DNA from 3 places in the Mycobacterium sp. IDUB_36 genome. Region 1 is predicted to be linked to each of the others. Evidence: riboswitches for the same ligand, from Rfam matches in the RefSeq annotation. Region 1 holds a riboswitch; each other region holds the start of a gene.

Evidence for each region. A riboswitch is a leader RNA that binds a small molecule or an ion and turns the genes downstream of it on or off. The one in region 1 is predicted to bind cobalamin.
Region 2: linked by a shared signal. The riboswitch ahead of metE (5-methyltetrahydropteroyltriglutamate--homocysteine S-methyltransferase) and the one ahead of ACZYW1_RS05655 (PPE domain-containing protein) in region 1 are both predicted to bind cobalamin.
Region 3: linked by a shared signal. The riboswitch ahead of ACZYW1_RS21750 (VWA domain-containing protein) and the one ahead of ACZYW1_RS05655 (PPE domain-containing protein) in region 1 are both predicted to bind cobalamin.

What each region holds. Positions count from the first base shown of each region.
Region 1 is NZ_JBVAXH010000001.1:1,146,956-1,154,760, forward strand. It holds gene ACZYW1_RS05620 (ATP-binding cassette domain-containing protein) at 1-1,183, shown strand, start outside; gene ACZYW1_RS05625 (DUF7676 family protein) at 1,177-1,737, shown strand; gene ACZYW1_RS05630 (cation efflux transmembrane domain-containing protein) at 1,743-2,306, opposite strand; gene ACZYW1_RS05635 (DUF4177 domain-containing protein) at 2,489-2,776, opposite strand; gene ACZYW1_RS05640 (class I SAM-dependent methyltransferase) at 2,908-3,813, shown strand; gene ACZYW1_RS05645 (N-acetyltransferase family protein) at 3,810-4,310, opposite strand; gene ACZYW1_RS05650 (hypothetical protein) at 4,307-4,705, opposite strand; cobalamin riboswitch at 4,774-4,958, shown strand; gene ACZYW1_RS05655 (PPE domain-containing protein) at 5,037-6,740, shown strand; gene ACZYW1_RS05660 (DUF2127 domain-containing protein) at 6,775-7,560, shown strand; gene ACZYW1_RS05665 (acyl-CoA dehydrogenase) at 7,567-7,805, opposite strand, start outside.
Region 2 is NZ_JBVAXH010000001.1:3,473,411-3,481,215, reverse strand. It holds gene ACZYW1_RS17325 (lysostaphin resistance A-like protein) at 1-277, opposite strand, end outside; gene ACZYW1_RS17320 (NAD(P)H-binding protein) at 344-1,477, opposite strand; gene ACZYW1_RS17315 (type III polyketide synthase) at 1,744-2,784, shown strand; gene ACZYW1_RS17310 (isoprenylcysteine carboxyl methyltransferase family protein) at 2,788-3,288, shown strand; gene ACZYW1_RS17305 (enoyl-CoA hydratase-related protein) at 3,319-4,113, opposite strand; gene ACZYW1_RS17300 (thiolase family protein) at 4,110-5,255, opposite strand; gene ACZYW1_RS17295 (SDR family oxidoreductase) at 5,421-6,083, shown strand; cobalamin riboswitch at 6,162-6,372, shown strand; gene metE (5-methyltetrahydropteroyltriglutamate--homocysteine S-methyltransferase) at 6,501-7,805, shown strand, end outside.
Region 3 is NZ_JBVAXH010000002.1:728,835-736,639, forward strand. It holds gene cobF (precorrin-6A synthase (deacetylating)) at 1-123, shown strand, start outside; gene ACZYW1_RS21735 (cobalt-precorrin-6A reductase) at 123-854, shown strand; gene ACZYW1_RS21740 (cobyrinate a,c-diamide synthase) at 843-2,195, opposite strand; gene cobO (cob(I)yrinic acid a,c-diamide adenosyltransferase) at 2,189-2,803, opposite strand; gene ACZYW1_RS21750 (VWA domain-containing protein) at 2,803-4,785, opposite strand; cobalamin riboswitch at 4,795-4,964, opposite strand; gene cbiE (precorrin-6y C5,15-methyltransferase (decarboxylating) subunit CbiE) at 4,975-6,189, shown strand; gene cobM (precorrin-4 C(11)-methyltransferase) at 6,192-6,965, opposite strand; gene cobJ (precorrin-3B C(17)-methyltransferase) at 6,953-7,805, opposite strand, start outside.

The sequences.
Region 1 (7,805 bases):
GGTCGTGCTCACCGACCCGGTGGACCCGGGACTGCTGTCGGTCCGTGAACTCACGGCGCTGGGTCGCATCCCGTATCTCGGTGTGACGGGCCGACTCTCGCGCGACGACCACGACATCGTCGCCCAGGCACTGACCGCCGTCGGTGCCGGTCACCTCGCCGAGCGCCCGGCCGCCGACCTGTCCGACGGCGAGCGGCAACGTGTGCTGACCGCCCGCGCGCTGGCTCAGCAGCCGGAGGTGCTGGTGCTCGACGAGCCGACCGCGTTCCTGGACGTGCCGTCGCGTATCGGCCTGATCGCCATGTTGCGCCGGCTGGCCCACGAACAGGGGCTGACGATCGTGCTGTCCACCCATGACCTCGAGCCGGCGCTACGGGAGGCCGATCGGGCGTGGCTACTCGGCCGCGACGGCACCCTGGTCGACACCACGCCCGGCCGGCTCGCCCGGGACGGACAGCTGAATGCCGTATTCGATTGCGAGATAACCCCATCCAGTGACCCGGCGGTAGTCACCGCGCTCGCCGAGCTGAGCGACGTGAGCGGGTATTTCGCCCTGGGCACCGGAGCGTTGGACAGCGGATGGCGGCCGGTCCAGCAGCTCTACGACGACACCGCGCTGCTCGGCGAGGTGGTCGGCCGGATCGCAGCCCGCATGCAGGTCACCGAACAGCGCGTCGCGGCGTCGACATTCTTCCTGGGCTTCGCCGCCCGGCTGTGGTCGATCGGGCTGGGCGCGGCCGCGGGCTACCGGCTGCTCGTCGACCTGCCACCCGACCGGCTGCTGTACCGGGAGAGCGAGGGCCAGATCCAGTTGCACCTCGAGCATCCCGCGACCCGGCAGCGCGACGAGCCGCACACCGCGCTGGCAGACATGGTGCTCGACCGGCACCTGGACCCGCTGGGGGTCGCGCTGCGGCGACTCGGTCCGATCTCGCAGGGACTGCTCCGCGGCAACGCGGCCTCGGCGCTACTGGGCGCCGCGCGGGTCTTCGACCAGAACCGCGCGACGACGTCAGGATGGCAACTGGCTCGACGCATATGCGACGAAAGATTGAGCGCAGCCGTCTCTTTTGACGATAACGGCTACCGCCGAACCAGCTGCTGTTTGTATTACCGCACGCCCGGAGGCGGGCTGTGTGGCGACTGCGCCCTCGACCGGGTGCCGGAAAGGTTGTTGTGTTGATCGACTTCAGTCCCGCGGTCCAGACCACCGAGGACAACGGACGCGAGCAGGTCTGGCCGCTGCCGACCGACGAGAAAAATCTGCTCGCTCTGATCACGCTGTGCTTCGAAGAGTATTGGGACGACATCTGGTTCGGCGTGCTGGTCGAAGGCGCCGCCTGGGAGGTCGCCGCACCCAACCCGCCCAAGCGGATCTCGATGTACGACGGATACGCGACGATCGACTTCGGCCGCTGGCACTTTCACCTGTGCATCGGCGAGCACCGGGACAGCGGTCCCGAGCTCGGCCGGATCCGTCGCTGTGCCCGCGCCGAGATGTACCGCCGCATCGGCAGTGACGGGGCGCCCACCTCGTGGGGCGTGCGACTGTTCAACGGCCGCGACGACCAGCTGATGACGCTGATGCTGCCCGGCCCGTTCCTGACCAACACTCAGCAGATGCGCGACGAGCCCGACTGGACGCAGCTGGAGCTGTGGGACCGTCTGCGGGCGACGTTCCTGGGGTTGGAACCCGATCCACTCGACCGCTCTGGCAAGGGATTTCGGCACGGCTGAGAACGTCAGCAGCAGTCCTCGCCGCGCCAGGATTTGACGCCCTGCCAGATCGCCGCCGCGGCGATGCCGAGGCCGATCGCCGGGTCGAACCACCAGACGCCCGGCCAGATCGCCGCCACGGCCAGACCGACCAGGACGGCCGCGGCCTGCGCGCCGCACAGGTAGTTCTGGGTGCCCTCCCCCGCGGTGGCCGCCGAGCCCAACCGCTCGGCGAGCGAATGCTTGGCCCGGCCCAGGATCGGCATCAGCACCAGCGAGGCAGCGGTCAAGACGATGCCGACGACTGAGGTCTCGGCGTCGTGCCGCTCGAGGAGGTGGTGGACGGATTCCGCGGCGATGTAGGGCGCGGTGAGCCAGAACGACCAGGCGACGCCGACTTGGGCGCGGCGCTCGGCGGTCGCCGACGCCGTCCGCGACCCGGAAAATCGCCACGCCACCATCGCGCTGGCCAGCGCTTCGGGCAGACTGCCCAGCGCCCAACCGGTCAGCGCGATCGAGCCGACCGACAGGCCCTGCCACAGCCCGACCACGCCTTCGGTGAGCATCGCGACCATGCTGACCCAGGCCAGCCGGTACGCCCACTGCGCGCCGCGCTGCCACTGGGCGTCGCGTTCGTGCGCGTGTCCGTGTCCGTGCCCGGTCTCGGCGCAGCAGGCGTCGACGACGAGGCCGGCCTGATCGCTCGTCGAACGGGATTCGGTCACCCAGCGATGTTAGGTCAATGCGCGCCGGGGGCGAACCAGTCCGGCCGTCAAGAAGGCGCCAAGGGACGCTTCAGGGTGCAGACGATGCTCCACTCGAAGTAGAACTCGCCGCCCTTGTCGTAGCCCGCGAAGTGGTGCGAAACCTGGACCCGCTGCACCGAGGAGTTCACCACTTCCCAGCCTTCGGCCCCGTGGGCGTTGAGAGCGCGGTCGGCCTCGTCGATGACGACCTGCAGGGTCGCGTTCGTCACGCTGATGAACGTGGTCTCCCAGCGCGGTGGAGACCAGTTGCCGGCGGACAAGCCTGTCGGGGGCACGGGTGAAGGTGCGCTCATAAGGCGGTACCTTATGCGGCCGCGATCCCAGAAAAGTGAATGGCAACTGGCCGCTGCGTTAAGGAATGTCGCCGAATTGCGGCCTCCCGCCGCAAGGTAACTCCCAGCATCGGATGGCTACCCTGGCTCACATGGCGCGTACCGAGAACGACACCTGGGATCTGGCAACGAGTGTGGGAGCCACCGCCACCATGGTCGCCGCGGGCCGGGGCAGAGCCACCCGGGACGGGCTGATCGACGATCCGTTTGCCGAGCCGCTGGTTCGCGCGGTCGGAGTCGACTTCTTCACCCGCTGGGCGAACGGTGAGATCAGTGGCGACGAGGTCGATATCGCGGGCCACCCGTGGGGCATGCAGCCGATGACCGACCTGCTGGCGGTGCGCACCCGGTTGATCGACCAATTCATCACCGACGCGACGACGTCGGGCATCCGCCAGGTCGTGATCCTGGCTTCCGGCCTCGACGCGCGGGGCTACCGGTTGTCCTGGCCCGCGCAGACGGTGGTGTTCGAGATCGATCAGCAGCAGGTGACGGATTTCAAGACCGCGACGCTGGCTGCGGCCGGGGCCCAGCCGACCGTCGACCTGCGGGCAGTGCCGATCGATCTGCGCGACGACTGGCCGGGGGCGCTGGCACACGCGGGTTTCGACGCCCAATTGCCCACCGCGTGGGTCGCCGAGGGCCTGCTGGCTTTCCTGCCGCCCGACGCCCAGGATCGCTTGCTGGACAACATCACCGAGCTCAGTGCGCCCGGCAGCCGGCTGGTCGTCGAGATCTTTCTGAGTTCACCGGAATCGCTGGAAGTCATGCACGCGTCGTCGGAGAAGTGGTACCAACACGGCCTCGACGCCCGCCTCGACGACCTCTGGTACAGCGGTGAACGCCGCGACGTGGCGCCCTACCTGGACGAACGCGGCTGGCAGACCACCCGGCACCGGTCCAGCCGGCTACTGGCCGACGCCGGACTGCCCGCGCCGGAACGAAATGACGGTCAGACCGAAAACTATTACTGCACCGCAGAACTCGTCGCCGGCTAGCGAGCCAGGACGCACTGCCAGAACCCGACGTCGTGCCAGGCGTCGTGCTTGAAACCCGCCTCGCGAAGGTGTCCGGCGCGCACGAACCCGTGCCGTTCGTGCAACCGCACACTCGGGTCGTTGGGCAACGCGATCACCGCGACCGCGCTGTGAAACCCGTTGATACGCAGTCGGTCCAATAACTCGGTGTAGAGCGCGTCACCGACTCCGCGGCGATGCACGGACTCCTCGATGTAGACGGTGACCTCAGCGGTCCACTGATAGGCCGCGCGTTCGTTCCACGGTCCCGCGTAGGCCGCCCCGACGACACGGCCGTCGATGCCGGCCACCAGCCACGGGAACCGCCCGTGCAGCTTCTCCCATGACGCCCGCACCTCGTCGAGGCTCTGCGGCTCGGTCCGGAAATTGAACACCGACTGCTCGATGTAGTGGTTGACGATCTCGCGGACGCGCACCAGATCGTCGGCGGTCGCGAGCCGGATCCGGGGCGCGTTCACGTCGCCGGCGACCGGTACCCGTCGATGTCCTTGTCTTCGATCGAGCGGGCCAGCAGTTCGCCCTTCGCCGTCAAGGCCAGCCACACCGAGTACATCCACTTCTCGGGATCGTCGTACCGCTTGATGTAGGCGTGCGAGATCTTGTGCAGTGAATGTTCGAGCGAATGATGCCAGGCGGCAAAACGTCTCGCCTTGCCCGCGGGCTCGCCGAGCCGGAACAGCCCCTCGCCCACCCATTCGCTGATCGCGTCCAGCGTCTCGGCCTGCACCTCGTGCGGCGAGGCGGACGAATGGTGGTGCTTGACAAGCCAATCGACCGCATTGAGATCGACCGGACCGCTGAGCGCATTCAGCAAGAGCTGATTGCGCACGGCCTCGCGCGGGTTGCCCGTCATGCGGTCACCGTACAGTTCGGCTTCGCCGCCCGGGACCCGATAGGGATGACGCGCCGACGGTTCGAAAGCGGCATTTGACGTGGTGTGGCAAAATTCCCCCGTTAGGCGATGACGACAGAGGAAGCCGGTGTGAATCCGGCGCGGTCCCGCCACTGTCATCGGGGAGCGACCCTCACCAGCCACGGCCACGGCCGGAAGGCGAGGCAAGCAGCGATCCGAGAGCCAGGAGACTCACGTCATCGCGTCCTGCAACACGGGGCGGTCGACCCCGGGAGCGAGAGTCCCTCATGGCGCTGCGCGCGTTGTCGTTTCCAGATTCCGACGGCCGGCCGTGACCGCGCCGATCTGGATCGCCTCACCCCCGGAAGTGCATTCGACGCTACTGAGTAGCGGCCCGGGTCCGGGCTCCCTGTTGGCGTCTGCGTCGGCGTGGACCGGCTTGAGCACCGAATACTCCGAGGCCGCCGACGAATTGACCGCGGTGCTGAGCGCGGCGCAAGGCGGCTGGGAGGGCCCGAGCGCTGAGAGCTACGCCGCCGCGCACGCGCCGTATCTGGAGTGGCTGCTGCAACAGAGCGTGAACAGCGCCGCGATGGCCGCCGAGCAGGAAACTGCGGCAGCGGCCTACACCGCCGCACTGGCCGCCATGCCTACCCTGGGTGAGCTGGCGGCCAACCACGCCACCCACGCGGTGTTGTCGGCGACCAATTTCTTTGGCATCAACACCATCCCGATCGCGCTGACCGAGGCCGACTACGCGCGGATGTGGGTACAAGCGGCCACCGTGATGGGCACCTACGAGGGCGTCGCGGGAGCGAGCGTCGCCGCCGCGCCGCCGGCCCAACCGGCGCCGACGATCATGAAGGCTGCGGCGGCCGATGCCACCGATCCGACGGCACCGCCGGCCTGGTTCACCCAACTGCAGCAATATCTGGAAGGCCTGTTCCCGCAACCGCCCTATCCGAACACCGGCGACTTCCCGCTCTATCAGCAGCTTTTGGATTTCTTCAACGAGATCGGCTACACCGGCGTCAACGATCCGATCGGAGCGTGGTTGCAGGGTCTGGACCCGTCGTGGTTGCCGCCGATCGGCGTGCCCGGGTCGTGGCTGGCCTTCACCGGCAACCCGTTGAGCTACCTCAACCCGTTCAGCCTCGCCTACGTGCTGTCGGTCCCGCTCGACCCCGGCTCCTACATCGCCTTCACCGGCATGGTCATCGTCGACGACCTGCTGGCGATCGTCTACACCGCCGCGGTCAACCCACAGGCGCTGATCCTGGTCGCGCCGCTGGCGCTGGTGGAGATCGTCGGGTCCACTATCGGCAACACCATCCAGCTGCTGCACTACATCCTGGAGCCGCTGCTCCTGGCGCTGCCCAGCCTGTTGCCGCTGGCGACCTCGTCGCTGCTGCCGTTGGCCGCGGCACCGCTGGGCGCGGCAGGTCTGGCGGGCCTGGCCGGCCTGGCCGGACTGGCGCCCGCCACAGCCCTGCCGGCGCTGACCCCGGCGATCGCGTTGGCTCCGACCCCGCCCCCACCGCCGGCGCCCGCGCCGATGGCCCCCGCCCCGGCCCCGGTGACGGTGGCGCACGCCCCGGTCGCGGCGCCGGCGCCACCTCCTCCGCCGCCCACCCCCGCGGGTCCAACGGGTGTGACGATGCCGGCCTACATGTACATGGTCGGCGATTTGGGCCTCGCCGCTCGGCAGGCCCGCGGCGCCAGCAAGCGCGCCACCAAGACGGCGGTCGACAGCGCCGAAATACCGGCCGCCGCAGCCGCTCTCGAGGACAAGCAGCCGGTGCGGCGGCGACGGCGCGCGCAGGCCACCATGATCGGGCGTGGCTACGAATACATGGACTTGGAGCCGGACGTGACGGCATCCGATCTCGACGGCGGTCGCCTCGGCTTCGCGGGCAGCGCGGCGCGTGCGGACGGCGCCGAACCGGCCGGGCTGGCGACGTTGACCCGCGACCAGTTCGGCGCCGACTCGACCATGCCGATGCTGCCGGGCACCTGGAACCCGGACCTGGACTGAGACCGATCGCGGCCGGTCGCTGTAGCGTGCCCTCATGGTGGATTTTGCGCTGCGCTCGTGCGGACTGCGCGGACACGCGACATTTGCTCCCGATGAACCCAATCTCCGCGAGCGGCTGACGGTCCAGACGCCCGCCGGGGAGGCCTGGCGCTGCCTGCGCTGCGAGACGTTCGTCGTCGGGCCGCCGCGCAATCATGGTCCGGCGAACACCGCGCCGGAGATTCCGCGCGGCCGGTTCCTGCGGGATCGCACCTTGATGCGCCTACTCGCGGTCGAGCGGGCCTTTCGCGGCCTGATGTTCCTTCTGGTCGCGGCCGGGGTGCTGAAATTCAGCGGCTCGCGCGAACGATTGCAACAGGCCTTGGACAGAGACATTCCGCTGCTGAAGCCGCTGGCCAATCAGATCGGCTGGGACCCGGAGCATTCTAAACTCGTCCACCAGATCTCCCATGCCTTCGCGCTGTCGTCGTCGACGCTGCAGTGGATCGCGATCGGTCTGGCCGGCTACGCGCTGATCGAGCTCATCGAGGCAGTCGGACTCTGGCTGATGAAGCGCTGGGGTGAGTACTTCGCGGTGATCGCGACAAGCGTGTTCCTGCCGCTGGAGATCTACGAGGTGACCGAAAAGGTCACCGCGCTCCGGGCTTTCGCGTTGGTCGTCAACATCGTCGCGGTGGTGTGGCTGCTGTGGAGCAAACGGCTGTTCGGCCTCAACGGCGGCGGCAAGGCCTACCGGGAAGACCACGAGGCGGAGAGCCTGCTCAGCGTCGAGAGCGCGGCGGCGAGCCAGACGGCCGCCGCCGCACCGGCGCAGGCGTAGTCGTCGTCAGCGCAGCAGGGCGCGCGACATCACCACCCGCTGAATCTGGTTGGTGCCCTCGTAGATCTGGGTGATCTTGGCGTCGCGCATGTACCGCTCGACCGGGAAGTCGGTGGTGTAGCCGGCGCCACCGAACAGCTGCACGGCGTCGGTGGTGACTTCCATCGCCACGTCGGAGGCGAAGCACTTCGACGCCGCCGAGATGAAGCCCAGGTTCGACTCACCGCGCTCGGCGCGGGCGGCCG
Region 2 (7,805 bases), 2.3 Mb from region 1:
CGCGCCAGCGGGCCCCGCCGAGGTGCAGCGGCCCGGACGCGAAAGCTCCGACCGCCCAGATGCCCGTCAGCGCCAGCGACCACCAGTAGAAGGCCTGCTCACCGGGATGCTTGCGCAGTGCCAGCCCCAGCGATGCGACGCCGAGCACCATCACGATCGAGACGATGATCCGCCGCCGCCGCACTGTCGACGGCGGTTCATTGTGCGGCACAGCGACATTGACGATGCCGCGGCGAATCTCTTCCAGAGCGCTGGGCTGGGGACTCAGGTCAGTCACGTGCGCTGCCCCTCCTGACTTCGTTGACCGCACCACTGCCGCGGAACGCCGCAGCGCCGGTCATGTCTAATGCACCTTCGGTGTGAGCGTGATCAAGATATCGAGCCCGGTACGGATCGCACCGGCGATCGGACCCGAGACAGCGCCCACCAAGCCGAGGCCGGGTCGCACGACCGCTGGAGTCACCATCCTCGCAAGCCGCCGGATCCGCAACGTGTCGCCGCCCGCCCAGGCCGGATCGCTGTCGGCGAGGTGGTGGGGGTCGACGAGGGCGTTGACCGGACGGGGCCGGTCGCTCGAGAGTGCGCGGCCGATCGAATCCTCGATCGTCATCAGTCCACCCGGCGGATCGGGGATCAGGTCGCGGAGGCCGGAGCCGCTGGCTCGCATCGGGTAGTCGAGCGACTCGACCAGGTCGGCCGCCAGTCCGTCGGGCACCGGGAGGGCGAGACCGGTCACCCAGGATGCCAGCTTGGTGTCGATACCCCACACCGGCAGGCCGGTCTGCCAGACGCCGGCGACCCGCGCGTAGGTCTTCAGCATGTCGCGGTAGGACGTGGTGTCCGGCCCGGCGATGTCGTAGGAGCCCGCCGGCACCCGCTCCGGGTCGGCGGCCGCGACGAGGTAGTACAGCACATCGGTGATAGAGATCGGGTCGATCGGATTTTCCATCCAGGACGGAATCGGGATGACCGGAAAACGGTCTGCGACGTAACGCATCATCTCGAACGACGTCGACCCCGCACCGAATATCACCGCGGCACCCAGCCACACCACGTCGGCGCCGCCATCGACGCTCAGCGCCTCGGCCACCTCGGCTCGACTGGCCAGGTGCTCGGACAGGCCTTCATCGGAGGGCACGAATCCACCGAGGTACACGATGCGGCGCACCCCGGCGTCCTTGGCCGCGACAGCGACGTTCTCGGCCGCGGCGCGGTCGGCTTTGCGGAAGCCGGGTTGGCCGATGGCATGCACCAGGTAATAGATGACGTCGACGTCGCCGGCCTCAGTCAGCGCATCGCGTGCCGAGTCGGCATCGGCCGCATCCAATCTCACCGCGGTCACGTCGTCGAACCATCCGAACGATGCCAGCCGGGCCGGGTCACGGGTGGCCGCGACGACCTCGTGTCCGGCCGCCAGCAGCGCTGTGACCAGTCGCGATCCCACGTATCCCGTCGCGCCGGTCACCAGTATTCGCACAATGTCAACCTATCGATTGGAATGAACGTTCAACCTACCGATCGGAATGAACGCAGATATTGACTCCCGGATTGCCCCGTGTCCGCGGCGGCAAACCGAAGTGGCCGTTCTCACATACCATGCGGCCGGTTCGACACGGATCCACCGGTCCGATCCGACGGCGGGATCCGGTGGATCGGGCTGAACCAATTGAGCTGTCCGACCGTGACGTTTAACGTGAGCGAACGCAACCAGTTTCGCCCGAATCGCAAGGGGTGAAAGCCATCATGTCATCGACTCCCTCCGTCGCAGCAGTAGCCGTCGAGTTTCCACCACATCAAGTCAGCCAAGCTGAAGCGATCTCCGGTCTGACCGGGTTCGGCGGTAGAGAATTCGATCGCTTCGGTGTGAGCGCAGGTGTGCAGCAACGCCGGATCGCGCTGCCGCTGGCCGATTACGGAAGACTCGGCGGCTTCACCGAAGCCAACAACATCTTCATCGAGGTGGCGCTGACGTTGGGCGAGCGCGCAATCCGGGCGGCGCTGGACGCGGCGGGCGTCCAGCCGTCCGAGGTCGACGTCGTCTTCTCGACCACGGTGACCGGGTTGGCGGTGCCCACCCTGGAGGCCCGGCTGGCAACGCGGCTCGGGCTGCGGCCCGACGTGAAACGGGTGCCGCTGTTCGGCCTGGGTTGTGTGGCCGGCGCCGCGGGCGTGGCCCGCATGCACGACTATCTCCTGGCTTTCCCGGACCAGGTCTCGGTGCTGCTGGCTGTGGAGCTGTGCTCGCTCACGCTGCAGCGCGACGATCTGTCGGTCGCGAATCTGGTGGCCGCCAGCCTTTTTGGCGACGGCGCGGCAGCTGTCGTCGCCAAGGGATCCGCCCGCACACCCGCCGGGCCCCGGGTGCTGGCCACCCGCAGTCGCATCTATCCCGACACCGAAGACGTCATGGGTTGGGACATCGGCAGTAATGGCTTCAAGATCAAGCTGTCCACCGAGGTCGCGACCGTCGCCGAAAAATACATCGGTGACGATGTACGCCACTTCCTCGGCGATCACGGTCTGACACCCGAAGACATCTCGACCTGGGTGTGCCATCCCGGTGGTCCGAAAGTCATCGAGGCGATCGAGAACACCCTGGATCTTCCGGCCACGGCGATGGATCACACTCGAAACTCGTTGCGTGAGAACGCGAATCTGTCGTCGGTGTCGGTGCTCGACGTGCTGTGCCGGAACATGGCCGAACCGCCGCCGCCGGGATCGTTCGGCCTGATGATCGCGATGGGTCCGGCGTTCTGCTCAGAACTCGTGCTGCTCGGCTGGTAGACGATGTACTACCTGCTGATCCTGGCCGTCGCCGTCGAGCGGGTGGCCGAGCTCGTCGTCTCGAAGCGCAACGCCCGGTGGGCTTTCGCTCACGGCGGCAAGGAGTTCGGGCGCAACCACTACCCGGTGATGGTCACCATTCACACCGCGCTGTTGCTCGGTTGCATCGCCGAGGTCTGGGCGCTGCACCGGCCGTTCCTGCCGTGGCTGGGCTGGCCGATGCTGGCCTTGTCCGTGATGACCCAGGTGTTGCGCTGGTGGTGCATCGTGACGTTGGGGCACCGGTGGAACACGCTGGTGATCGTGTTGCCCGAGGCGCCGCTGGTGCAGGGTGGGCCCTACCGCTGGTTGCACCACCCGAACTACGTCGCGGTGGTGGTCGAGGGTTTCGCGCTGCCGCTGATTCACACGGCGTGGCTGACCGCGATCTGTTTCACGGTGGCCAACGCGCTGCTGCTGACCGTGCGGATCCGGGTGGAGAACGCGGCACTGGGCTACGCGTGAGTCACCCCGGCGGTAAGGCGCGCCGGGCTTTCAGCGCGCCTTCCAGACCGGCGGCCGCTTCTCGGCGAAGGCCAACGGTCCTTCCTTGGCATCCTCGGTGCGCAACAGCGTTCCGAATTCACGGGTGGTGCGCGCCCAGCTCGGCTCTTCGTCCGGAATGACACCGTCGTCATCGGCACCGCAGGCGATCCGCTTGCTGGCCTGCACGGACAGCGGCGCGTTGACGGTGATCCGCTTGGCAAGCGCCAGTGCGGCTTCCAGCACCGTGCCATCTGGAACGACCTCGTTGATCAACCCCCAGTCGGCGGCCTCACGGGCGCCGATCGGCTCGCCGGTCAGCAGCATCTGCATGCCGACCTTGCGGGGCAGCTGCTGGGCGATGCGGAACACGCCACCCGCGCCGGCGAGCAGGCCCACCTTGACTTCCGGCAACCCGAACTGCGCACGCTCTTCGGCCACCACCAGATCACTGGCCAGGGCCAGCTCGGTGCCGCCGCCCAGCGCTGTGCCGTTGACCGCGGCGATCGTCGGCTTGTCGATGAAGTGGTGGACGTAACCGGCGAAACCCCATTCACCGTGGTCGGGGTGATACAGGTTCTCGCGGCGCGAGATGGCCTTGAGATCCGCTCCGGCACAGAAGGATTTGTCACCTGCCCCGGTGATCACCACCGCACGGATCTCGGGGTCGTGCTGCGCCTGCTCGAGCGCGTCACCGACGCCGATGCTGACGGCACCGTTGACGCAGTTACGCGCCTCCGGCCGGTTGATGGTGATGACGAGGACATCGTCGCGGCGCTCGGTGAGCACTGCGGCGGTGTCGGTCACAGCAGCTCCACGATGGTGGCGTTGGCCTGACCGCCACCCTCACACATGGTCTGCAGCCCGTAGCGAATTCCCTTGTCCCGCATGTGGTAAAGCATGGTGGTCATGATCCGGGCGCCGGATCCGCCGAGCGGGTGGCCCAGCGCGATCGCGCCGCCGTTGGGGTTGAGCTTCTTCTCGTCGGCACCGATGTCCTTCAGCCAGGCCAGCGGCACCGGCGCGAAGGCCTCGTTGACCTCGAACACGCCGATGTCGTCGAGCGACAGACCGGACCGCTTGAGTGCCTTCTGGGTGGCCGGGATCGGCGCGGTCAGCATGATCACCGGGTCGGCACCGGCCAACACGGCGGTGTGCACCTTGGCAATCGGGTTGAGCCCCAGGTCTTTTGCCCTCTCCGCCGTCATGATAAGCAGCGCCGCCGAACCGTCGGAGATCTGGCTGGAGTTACCGGCGTGGATCACGCCGTCTTCCTTGAAGGCCGGCTTCAGCTGAGCCATCTTCTCGATCGGGGTGCCGCGACGGATGCCCTCGTCCTTGAGTACGGCGTTACCGTCCTGGTCTTTGATCCCGACGATCTGGTCGTCGAACGCACCGGAATCCTGTGCCGCAGCCGCCTTTTCGTGCGACCCCAGCGAGAACTGGTCGACCGTGGTCCGATCGAAGCCCCACTGCTCGGCGATCATCTCGGCGCCGATGCCCTGGTTGGGGGTCCGGTCGTAGCGGGCCTTGAAGCCCGGCGAGAACGGGTTGCCGCCGTTGGCGAGTGAGGCGCCCATCGGGGTGCGCGACATCGACTCGACACCACCGGCGACGACGACGTCGTAGTGTCCGGCGATCACGCCGGCCGCGGCGAAGTGGATCGACTGCTGGCTGGAGCCACACTGCCGGTCCACGGTCACGCCGGGCACGGTCTCCGGCCACCCCGCGGCCAACAGCGCAGTACGGCCGATGTCCATCGCCTGCTCACCGGCCTGCATGACGCAGCCCCAGATCACGTCGTCGACCAGGCCGGGATCGATGCCGGCCTTCTGCACCAGGCCGTTGAGAACCTGTGCGGACAGGTCGGCGGCGTGGACGCCGGACAGGCCGCCGTTCCGCTTGCCGACTGGTGAACGAACTGCCTCGACGATGACGGCTTCAGCCATGGCTATCTCCTTTGACACTCCGGCTCATTTGCCCGACTCCTCCTCAGACCTGCGGCCTGCATCGTCGTCGCGCGGACTTGGATCGATTGTTGACCAACCGCTTAGTTGGGTCGTCGCCGGGGTCCCTTACTGGTAAGTAGCGTCGGACTCCGTACTTTGGAAGACATGTCCCGCATCCTCATCGTCGGCGGCCACGGCAAGGTCGCCCTGCATCTGGCCCGCATCCTCACCGACCGCGGAGACGAGGTGACGTCGACCATCCGTAATTCCGATCACGCCGACGACATCACCGCCGCCGGTGCCCACCCGGTCGTCGCGGATATCGAGCACTTGGACACCGATGCCCTCGCAGACGTGGTGAAAGGTCAGGACGCGGTGGTGTTCTCCGCCGGCGCCGGTGGCGGCGACCCGGCCCGCACCTACGCCGTCGACCGCGACGCCGCGATCAGGGTGACCGATGCCGCCGCCCAGGCCGGCGTGCGGCGGTTCGTGATGGTGTCCTACTTCGGCGCCGGGCCCGATCACGGTGTCGCGGAGGACGACTCGTTCTTCGCGTACGCCGAGGCGAAGGCGGCCGCGGACGCCCATCTGCGTGCCGGCGAACTGGATTGGACCGTGCTGGGCCCGGGCCGCCTGACGTCGGACCCCGGGACCGGACGGATCGCGGTGGGCGCGGGAGCGGCCGACAAGGCAGAGGTCTCCCGGGAGGACGTCGCTTCGGTGGCGGCCGCAGCGTTGGCCGATCCGTCGACGATCCGCCGCACCATCGACTTCAACAACGGCGACCTACCCATCGCCGAAGCGCTGGGCGGCAGCGGCGATCACTGAGGGCGGGACGTCGAGCACACCGGCCCGGCACCGTCGATCAGGTAATCTTCACCTCGCAGTCGGTCTGCCGGTCCCATCGTTTTTTGTGACGGGTGCGGCACCGAGCGAGGCATGTTAGATGTGCTTCGTAAGAGGGAACCCGGTGCGAGTCCGGGACTGTCCCGCAGCGGTATGCAGGAACGAACGTCGTCAATAGCACTGGTCACCAAACCGGGAAGCGACGGCCAGTAGGAGCACCAGCCGGTGCATGCCTGTGAGTCCGAAGACCTGCCGACTGTGCCGGGCGCGCCGCGCCTGGCGGCTCACCGCCTCGTGGAATGGGCGTCTGGCCGTAATGGTTGCAGTGCTGTGCACTGCGCCGGACCGGTTGTGCGTCCGTTGGCGGTGACCACCCCGTCAATTTGAAGGACGACAACCGTGACCGCAACACCCTTCACCGCCACCGTGACCGGCTCGCCGCGCATCGGGCCGAAGCGAGAACTCAAGCGCGCCACCGAAAGCTACTGGAAAGGCAACACCAGCCGATCGGAGCTCGAACAGGTCGCCGCCACCATCCGCCGCGACACCTGGTCGCAGCTGGTCGACGCCGGACTCGACTCGGTGCCGGTCAACACGTTCTCCTACTACGACCAGATGCTCGACACCGCCGTGCTGCTGGGCGCCCTGCCGCCGCGCGTAGAGGGCGTCTCCGACGAATTGGATCGCTACTTCGCAGCGGCTCGTGGCACCGGGGATATCGCACCGCTGGAGATGACCAAGTGGTTCGACACCAACTACCACTACATCGTCCCGGAGATCGGTCCCAACACCGAGTTCTCGCTGCACCCGGAGAAGGTCCTGAGCGAGCTCAAAGAGGCTCGCGAACAAGGCATTCCGGCCCGTCCGGTCATCATCGGCCCGATCACCTTCCTGTTGCTGAGCAAGGCCGTCGACCGTGCGGGCGCCCCGATCGAGCGGCTCGACGAGTTGGTTCCGCTCTACGAGGACCTGCTCGGACAGCTTGCCGACCAGGATGTGCAGTGGGTACAACTCGACGAGCCCGCACTGGTGACCGACATCTCCCCCGATGCCGCCACGCTCGCCGAGCGCGCGTACTCCACGCTGGGGGCGTTGGACAACCGGCCGGCTATCCACGTCGCGACCTACTTCGGCAACCCCGGCGACACATTGGCCGCCCTGGCCCGCACACCTGTCGAGGCGATCGGTGTCGACCTGGTCTACGGCGCCGACACCGCGTTGGCCTCGGTGCCTCAGTTGGGCGACAAGACGCTGGTGGCCGGCATCGTCGACGGCCGCAACATCTGGCGGACCGACCTGCAGGCGGCGCTGGGCACCCTGGCGAGCTTACTGGGTTCGGTTGGCTCGCTTGCTGTTTCGACATCGTGCTCGACGTTGCACGTGCCCTACTCGCTGGAGCCCGAGACCGATCTGGACGACGCGCTGCGCAGCTGGCTGGCGTTCGGCGCGGAGAAGGTGCACGAGGTCGCCACGTTGGCGAAGGCGCTCAAGGACGGCCGCGACGCGGTGGCCGACGAAGTCGCCGAGTCGAATGCCGCGGTCGCGTCACGTGAGAAGGACCCGCGGCTGAACAACAGCAAGGTGCGCGAGCGCCTCGAGTCGATCGCGAAAACCGGTGGCACGGAACGCGGCCCGGCTGCTGAGCGCCGCGAGGCACAGACCGAGCGGCTGCACCTGCCGGCGTTGCCGACGACGACGATCGGG
Region 3 (7,805 bases), on a different contig from region 1:
CCCGGCGAGCGGCTGGTCTGCGGGCGACTCGGCGATGTCGCGGGGCAGATCGCCGAGGCGCGGTCGCAGGCTCGCGCCGACACTGGGTGGGTGATGGACATCTACCTGTTGCGGCGACGCTGATGGCGCGGCGGGTGCTGCTGCTGGGCGGGACGTCGGAAGCCCGCGCGCTCGCCGCACGTCTGGTCGCCGACGGGCTGGACGTGACGAGTTCGCTGGCCGGCCGGGTCGCACGTCCTCGACTGCCCGAGGGTGCGGTGCGGATCGGCGGGTTCGGTGGCGTCGACGGGCTGCGAAAAGCGTTGCGGGGCTTCGACATCGTGGTCGACGCGACGCATCCGTTCTCGGCGACGATCTCCGCCAACGCGGTTCGGGCCTGCGCGGACGAGACGGTTCCCCTACTGCGGCTGCAGCGTCCCGGCTGGGGCGATCGTACGACACCGTCCTGGCACTGGGTGAGCTCACACGGCGAAGCGGCCGCCGAGGCGGCACGGCTGGGCGGCAGGCCATTGCTGACAGTCGGCCGTCAGCAGCTGCCGGAGTTCGTCCGGCCACTCGGCGAGTCGGCGGTGCTGGCGCGCGTCGTCGACGACCCGGAATTCACGTTGCCTCCGCAGTGGCGGTTCATTCGCGATCGCGGGCCCTATGCACTGGCCGGCGAGCTGACGTTGTTGCGTGAACACCGCGCAGATGTGTTGGTCACCAAGGACTCCGGTGGCGAGTACACCTGGCCGAAGATGCAGGCCGCCGGCGAGCTGGGCATCCCTGTTGTGGTGGTGCGGCGTCCCGCGGTACCAGACGGTGTGCCCGTGGTGTCCGACGTCGACGACGCCGTCGACTGGCTACGCCGATAACCCGTGGACGGCGTTCGCGAAGCGTTGCGCCATGCCCGGGTGGCCGGCCCAATGCGTGTGCAGATAGGCGGCGTGCAGCGAGGCGGTGGCGAACCCCTCGCGGGTCCCGTCGAGATCCCACGCCGGCTCGCCACCGAGGGCAGTCGTTGTGGTGCGGTGGAATTCGTGACCGGTGACCTCGGTGCCCTTGGCGGTCAGCAGGGAATCTGACGGGCTGATCGCGGTCCGATAACCGAGGGTGAGCCGCGACGTCATCGCCGCATCGGCGGGTACCGCACCGACCATAGGTGTGCCGTCCAGCGATCGGCACAGGTAGAGCAACCCGGCGCATTCGGCGGCCGTCGGAACGCTTGCGGCGATAGCGGTACGTAATTCGGTTGTCAGGCAACGGTTCTCGGCGAGGTCGGCAGCATGGACCTCGGGAAAGCCGCCGCCGAGGTAGATGCCGGCCGTCCCGGGCGGCAACGACGCGTCGACCAACGGGTCGAATTCGACGACATCGCATCCGGCTGCGCGCAGCAGCTCCTCGGTCTCGGCGTAGCGGAAGGTGAAGGCGCGGCCGCCGGCGATCGCGACGACCGGCCGGGCTGCACTCGGCGCCTGCACTTCGTGCGCCGGATCCCACGCCGTGCCGGTCAACGCTTCGGCACGGCGGGCCAGTCGCAGGATCGCATCGATATCGACATGGGCCGCAACCACTTCCGCCATTCGCCTGACAGTGAGCTCGGATCCGGGGCGCTCGGCCGCGGGCACCAGGCCGAGGTGGCGCGACGGTGTCTCGATGCCCGCATCGCGTGGGATGACACCGAGCACCGGAATCCCGGTCGGCTGCAGGGCTTCGCGGACCTCGTCGGAGTGCCGAACGCTGCCCGCCTTGTTCAGGATCACTCCCCCGATCCGCACCGACGGATCGAAGGCCGCCAGCCCGGCAATGACGGCGGCGTGCGTTCGTGAGGCGTGCGAGATGTCGACCACCAGCACCACCGGTGTCGTCGTCAGCGCGGCGACGTGTGCGGTCGAGGCGTGCCCGCCGGTGCCCAACCGGCCGTCGAAAAGCCCCATCACGCCCTCGATCACCGCGACATCGGCCGAGCGGGCACCATGCAGCAGCAGCGGAACGATGCGGTGTTCGCCGACCAGAAACGGGTCCAGATTGCGGCCCGGCCGCCCGGTGGCCAGGGCGTGATAACCGGGGTCGATGAAGTCGGGACCGACCTTGTGACCGGAGACCGCCATCCTCTGCGCAGCGAGAGCGGCCATCAAACCGGTTGCCACGGTGGTCTTTCCGTGCCCCGATCCGGGCGCGGCGACGACGATGCGGGCAAGCTCGACGGCTACCACTCGATACCCCGCTGGCCCTTCTGACCGGCGTCCATCGGGTGCTTCACTTTGGTCATCTCGGTGACCAGGTCGGCGATGTCGGTCAGCCGCTGGTGTGCGGCGCGGCCGGTGATCACGACGTGTTGACGCCCGGGCCTCGTGGCGAGCGTGTCGACCACGTCGTCGATGTCAACCCAACCCCAGGTGATCGGGTAGGTGAACTCGTCGAGCACATACAGGTCGTGGGTCTCGGCGGCCAGGCGCCGTTTGATCTCGGCCCAGCCCTCCGCGGCCTCCTGCGCATGGTCGAGCTCGGTGCCCGCCTTGCGGCTCCACGACCAACCCGACCCCATCTTGTGCCATTCGACCGGCCCGCCCTCACCCGTTTCGGTGTGCAGCGCGCCCAACCGCTCGAGCACGGTCTGCTCACCGATGCGCCATTTGGCCGATTTGACGAACTGGAACACCCCGATGCGGAAGCCCTGGTTCCATCCGCGCAGCGCCAATCCGAAGGCGGCCGTAGACTTTCCCTTGCCTTCGCCGGTGTGCACCAGCAGCAGCGGCCGGTTGCGGCGCTGCCGGGTAGTCAGTTGGTCATTGGGCACGATCGAGACCTGGCCCTGCGGCATCAGGCCGCCCCGGGTGTGGTGGCGCCGCGGACGATGTCGGCCAGCGCCTGGGCGTTCACCTGAGCCAGCGGCACGTGCTCGGCATTGAGGTGCTCGGCGAGGGTGACTGCCAAACCCATTCGCATCCGGCCGCTTTCACAGTCGACGACGATGCTGTCGATGCCGTCGTGCAGCAGCACAGCCGCAGCCTGATGAGCCCGGGCAACGGGATCGGGGCCCGCGGTCGCCCTGCCGTCGGTCACGATGACGAGCAACGGCCGTCGACTCGGATCTCGCAACCGCTCACGCCGGACCACCTCGGCGGCCTTCATCAGCCCTTCCGCGAGCGGCGTCCGCCCGCCGGCCGGTAAGTCGTCCAGTCGCTTGGCCGCGATGTCGATCGATCCGGTTGGTGGCAGGGCGATCTCGGCCGCGCGGTCGCGGAAGGTGATGACCCCCACCCGGTCGCGGCGTCGGTAGGCGTCGAGCAGCAGCGACAGGATTGCGGTCTTGACCTGCTGCATGCGTTCGCGTGCCGCCATCGATCCCGAGGTGTCGACGACGAACACCACCAGGTTCGCTTCCCGTCCCTCGCGGACCGCCCGACGAAGATCGGTGGGCCGGAGCAGCAGGCGGCCGGTGCTGCGCCCGCGAGCGACCTGATGTGGCGCGGCGGCGCGGACGGTCTCGACGAGGTGGATGCCCGCATCCGACAGCGGGCTGGCCCCGGTCCGTCGGCCCGTCGTCGTCCGCGCGCGGCTGCGACGGCCGGCGTGCCCGTCTCCCACGCCGCGGACTGTGAAGAGTTTTGTCCGATAGGGCTCTCCGGCACCGACCGGCGGTGCGGATGCCGGATTCTGCTGTCCGCCGCCCGAATTGGGCGGTGCGGTGTCGGGAGCGTCCTGGCCACCGCCGGGGTCGTCGGGGTCGAGGTCAGGGTCGGGCTCGGGCGCCTGATCGGTTTCGGGCGGCAAGAGCTCGTCGAGTTGGTCGTCGTCGAGCCCGGGAGCGTCGAACGGGTTGCGCCGACGACGATGTGGCAGCGCGAGTTTGGCGGCCGCGCGCAGATCGTCGATGTTGGGATGGTCGCGGTCGTGCCACGCGGCGTGGGCCGCGGCGGTCCGGGCCATGACGATGTCGGCCCGCATTCCGTCGACACCGGCCGCGGCGCAGACTTCGGCGATTCTGAGCAGTGCGGCGTCGGTGAGCTGGATTCGACCCAGCAGCGACTGGGCGTGCTGGATCCGATTGACAAGCCGCTCTTCGGCGTTCGCGTACCTCGCGCGAAACGCCTCCGGGTCGGCGTCGAACTGCAGCCGCCGGCGCACCACCTCGGCCCGCTGCACCGGGTCTTTCGGCGCGGCGACCTCGACCGTGAGACCGAAGCGGTCGAGCAATTGCGGACGCAGTTCGCCCTCTTCGGGATTCATCGTCCCGACCAGGACGAACTTCGCGGCGTGGGTGACCGAGATGCCGTCGCGTTCCACGGTGACGGTGCCCATTGCGGCCGCGTCGAGCAGGAGATCGACCAGGTGGTCGTGCAGCAGATTGACTTCGTCGACGTAGAGGATTCCGCGGTGCGCCTTGGCCAGCAGCCCGGGTTCGAAATGCACCGCGCCGTCGCTCAGCGCCTGCTTGAGGTCGATCGATCCCGCGACGCGATCCTCGGTGGCACCGACCGGGAGTTCGACCAGTCGCACGGGTCGGGTTTCGACCAGCGCTCCGGGGCCGAAGGTCCCGTCCGGAGAGGCCGGGTCCGGGTCCGCCGGGTCGGTAGAAAATCGGTCGCCGGCGACCACGTCGATCGGCGGCAGCACCCGGGTGAGGGCGCGCACCAGCGTCGATTTCGCGGTGCCTTTTTCGCCGCGCACCAGCACGCCACCGATGCCCGGATCGATGACGCTGAGCACCAGCGCGAGTGCCATGTCGTCGAGCCCACCGGGCGCGTCGGGATCGCCACCGACCACGGCGGGGAACGGGTACAGCTGATCAGTTCTGGTCATGGTGAGGCTCCGCTCGTTTCATGCGAGGCCGGCAGTCGGACTGACCGCTCGTGCGCCCATGGACCGGGCGGCGCGACGGATCACCGTAGCGGGCCTGTGCCGGAATCTCACCGGCTTCCCTCGTTCCCCCACGAAACCATTACGCCTGTTCGCAGGGTGCCTCGCGGGCCTTACGCTAGCATCGCCGCCGTGCCGACCTCCGACCTGCGGGTAACTGTCATCGGCGTCGGCGCCGACGGTTGGGACGGGCTGTCGCCGCTCGCGCGGGCCACCATCGCGGCAGCGGAAATCGTGCTCGGTGGCCCGCGTCAGCTGGCGCTGCTGCCCGCCGTCGACGGCCGGGTCCATCAGCCCTGGCCGTCCCCGCTGAGCGCTGCGCTGCCAGACCTGTTGACGCAGTACGCGGGCCGCCGGGTGGTCGCGTTGGCCTCCGGCGACCCGATGCTGAGCGGAATCGGCACCACGCTCGTCGACATCCTGGGCACCGACCGGGTCACCGTCATCCCGCATCTGTCGTCGGTGACCATCGCCCGGGCCCGGCTCGGCTGGTCCGCCGAATCCACCGCGGTGGTCAGCGTCGTCGGCCGCGACGTCCACGCCGCCCTGCGGGAGCTCGCTCCCGGTCGCCGGGTCTTGGTGCTGTCCTCTGACGAGAAAACCCCGGCGGCTCTTGCCGATCTGCTCGCCGCGCGCGGGTACGGGGCGAGCCGCTTCGTCGTGCTGGGTGGCCTCGGCAGCGACCAGGAGACGATTCGGGAGTCGACGGCCGGAGAGTTCGACGGTCAGGCACCACGGCTGAATATCATTGCGTTGCAATTGAATGGTCCGCTGCTCGCCGGGTGGGCAAGCGGCCTGCCGGACGAATTGTTCGAACACGACGGCCAACTCACCAAGCGGGATCTGCGGGCTGCCGCGCTCGCCCGCCTGCTGCCGGCGCCCGGTCAGCTGCTCTGGGACGTCGGCGCCGGTGCCGGTTCGGTGGGCATCGAGTGGATGCGCGCACACCCGAGCTGCCGGGCCGTTGCCGTGGAGGCGGACTCCGTTCGCGCCGAACGGATCGGCCGCAATGCCCGCTCGCTGGGTGTACCCGCTCTGCAGGTGGTCCACGGGTCCGCCCCAGAGTCGTTGAGCGACTTGGCCGCTCCCGATGCGGTCTTCGTCGGCGGCGGCGCGAGCCGACCCGGGGTGTTGGCGCGCTGTCTGGACGCACTGTCGGCCGGCGGCCGGATCGTGGTGCACGGCGTGACGGTGGAGACCGAAGCCGTCCTGGCCGCCGCGTACTCCGAGCACGGCGGTGAGCTCACCCGAATCCACGTCGAGCACGCTGCGCCGGTCGGGTCGTTCACCGGCTTCGCGCCGGCCCGCGCGGTGACGCAGTGGGCGTTCACCAGGCCGGCCGGCTGAGGTCACCGAAAAGCCGATCGGTCGCGCTGCGGGTCGTAGAGGTGGCTCTCCCCCGCCCGCGGATCGGTGCGCTCGCCGAGTGCGTCACCCACCAGGATCACCGCTGCTTGGCGAAGATCCGCCGCCTCGACCTGCTCGGCGATGTCGGAGATCGTCCCGCGGAGAACGACCTCCTCCGGCTGCGACGCCCGGTAGACCACCACGACCGGGCAGTCCGGGCCGTGTGTCGGCCGCAGATCGTCCATCAATCCCCGGATCGAGGTGATGGCCAGATGCAGCACGAGAGTCGCACGGGTCGCGGCGAACGCGGCCAGCGACTCGGTCTCGGGCATCGCGGTGGAGCGCGCCTGGACGCGGGTCAACACAACGGATTGCGCGACGAGCGGGACGGTGAGTTCGCGACCGACCCGCGCCGCGGCCGCGGCGTAAGCCGGCACCCCCGGCGTGATGGCCCACGGCACGCCGGCCGCGTCGAGCCGCCGAGCCTGCTCCGACACGGCGCTGTACAGCGAAGGGTCACCCGACACCAGTCGCACGACTCGTCGGCCGGCGCCGTGCGCCTCGACCATCGCGGCGACGATCTCGTCCAGGTCCAGCTTCTGAGTGTCGATCAATTCAGCTGTCGTAGAACAGGTTTGCAGCACACCGGGATCCAGATAGCTGCCTGGATAGAGCACGGTGTCGGCCGCTGCCAGCAACCGGGTAGCCCGCACAGTCAGCAGGTCGGCGGCACCCGGTCCGGCGCCGACGAACTGGACGGCGGTCACCGCACCCACCGCGGCGTCCACACCCGGCCGGAGGCAGTGGTCCGAGTGCTCGATGCGCCCACCAGGACAAGGCTTTTCATGTCGATGGTGTCGGCGTCGAGGTCGCCGAGCGTGGTCACGGTCAACGATTCCCCGGTCCGGCCGACGTCACGACCGACCACGACGACCGTTTCGGGGCGACGGTGTTCGAGCAGAATGTCCCGGGCCAGCTTGATCTGGTCGGGGCGAGACCGCGAAGCCGGGTTGTAGATCGCCACTACCAGGTCGGCGTCGGCGACCGCGCGCAACCTCTTCTCGATCACCGGCCACGGCTTGAGCCGGTCCGACAGGCTCATCACCGCGAAGTCCGCGCCCAGCGGCGCTCCGGCCAGCGCGGCGACGGCGTTGACGGCCGACACCGCGGGCAGGACCCGGATGGGAACCTCGGCGAACCGCTCGTCGTCGGCTGCCTCGAACACGGCCGACGCCATGCCGAACACGCCTGCGTCGCCGCCGGAGACGACGGCAACGGACTCACCGCTCAGGGCCAGGTCGAGCGCGAAGCGGGCGCGGTCGACCTCGACGGTATTGCCGGATGCGTGCCGCTGCAGACCTTCTCGCTGCGGCACTCGCGCCACGTACGGCGCGTACCCGACGACGTGCCGCACATCGGACAGCGCCGTCGCCGCCTCGGGCGTCAGCCAGTCGTCCGGTCCGGGGCCGAGCCCGACCACCAGGAGTTCGGCGATACCTGCGGCACTGGAAACCGTTGCCGGACTGGGCTCTTCGGCCATCACACGGGATCGCGGCCCATTGATCGAATCACCGTTGACCACGATCAGCGACAGGTACGGCACACTCGATTCGTCG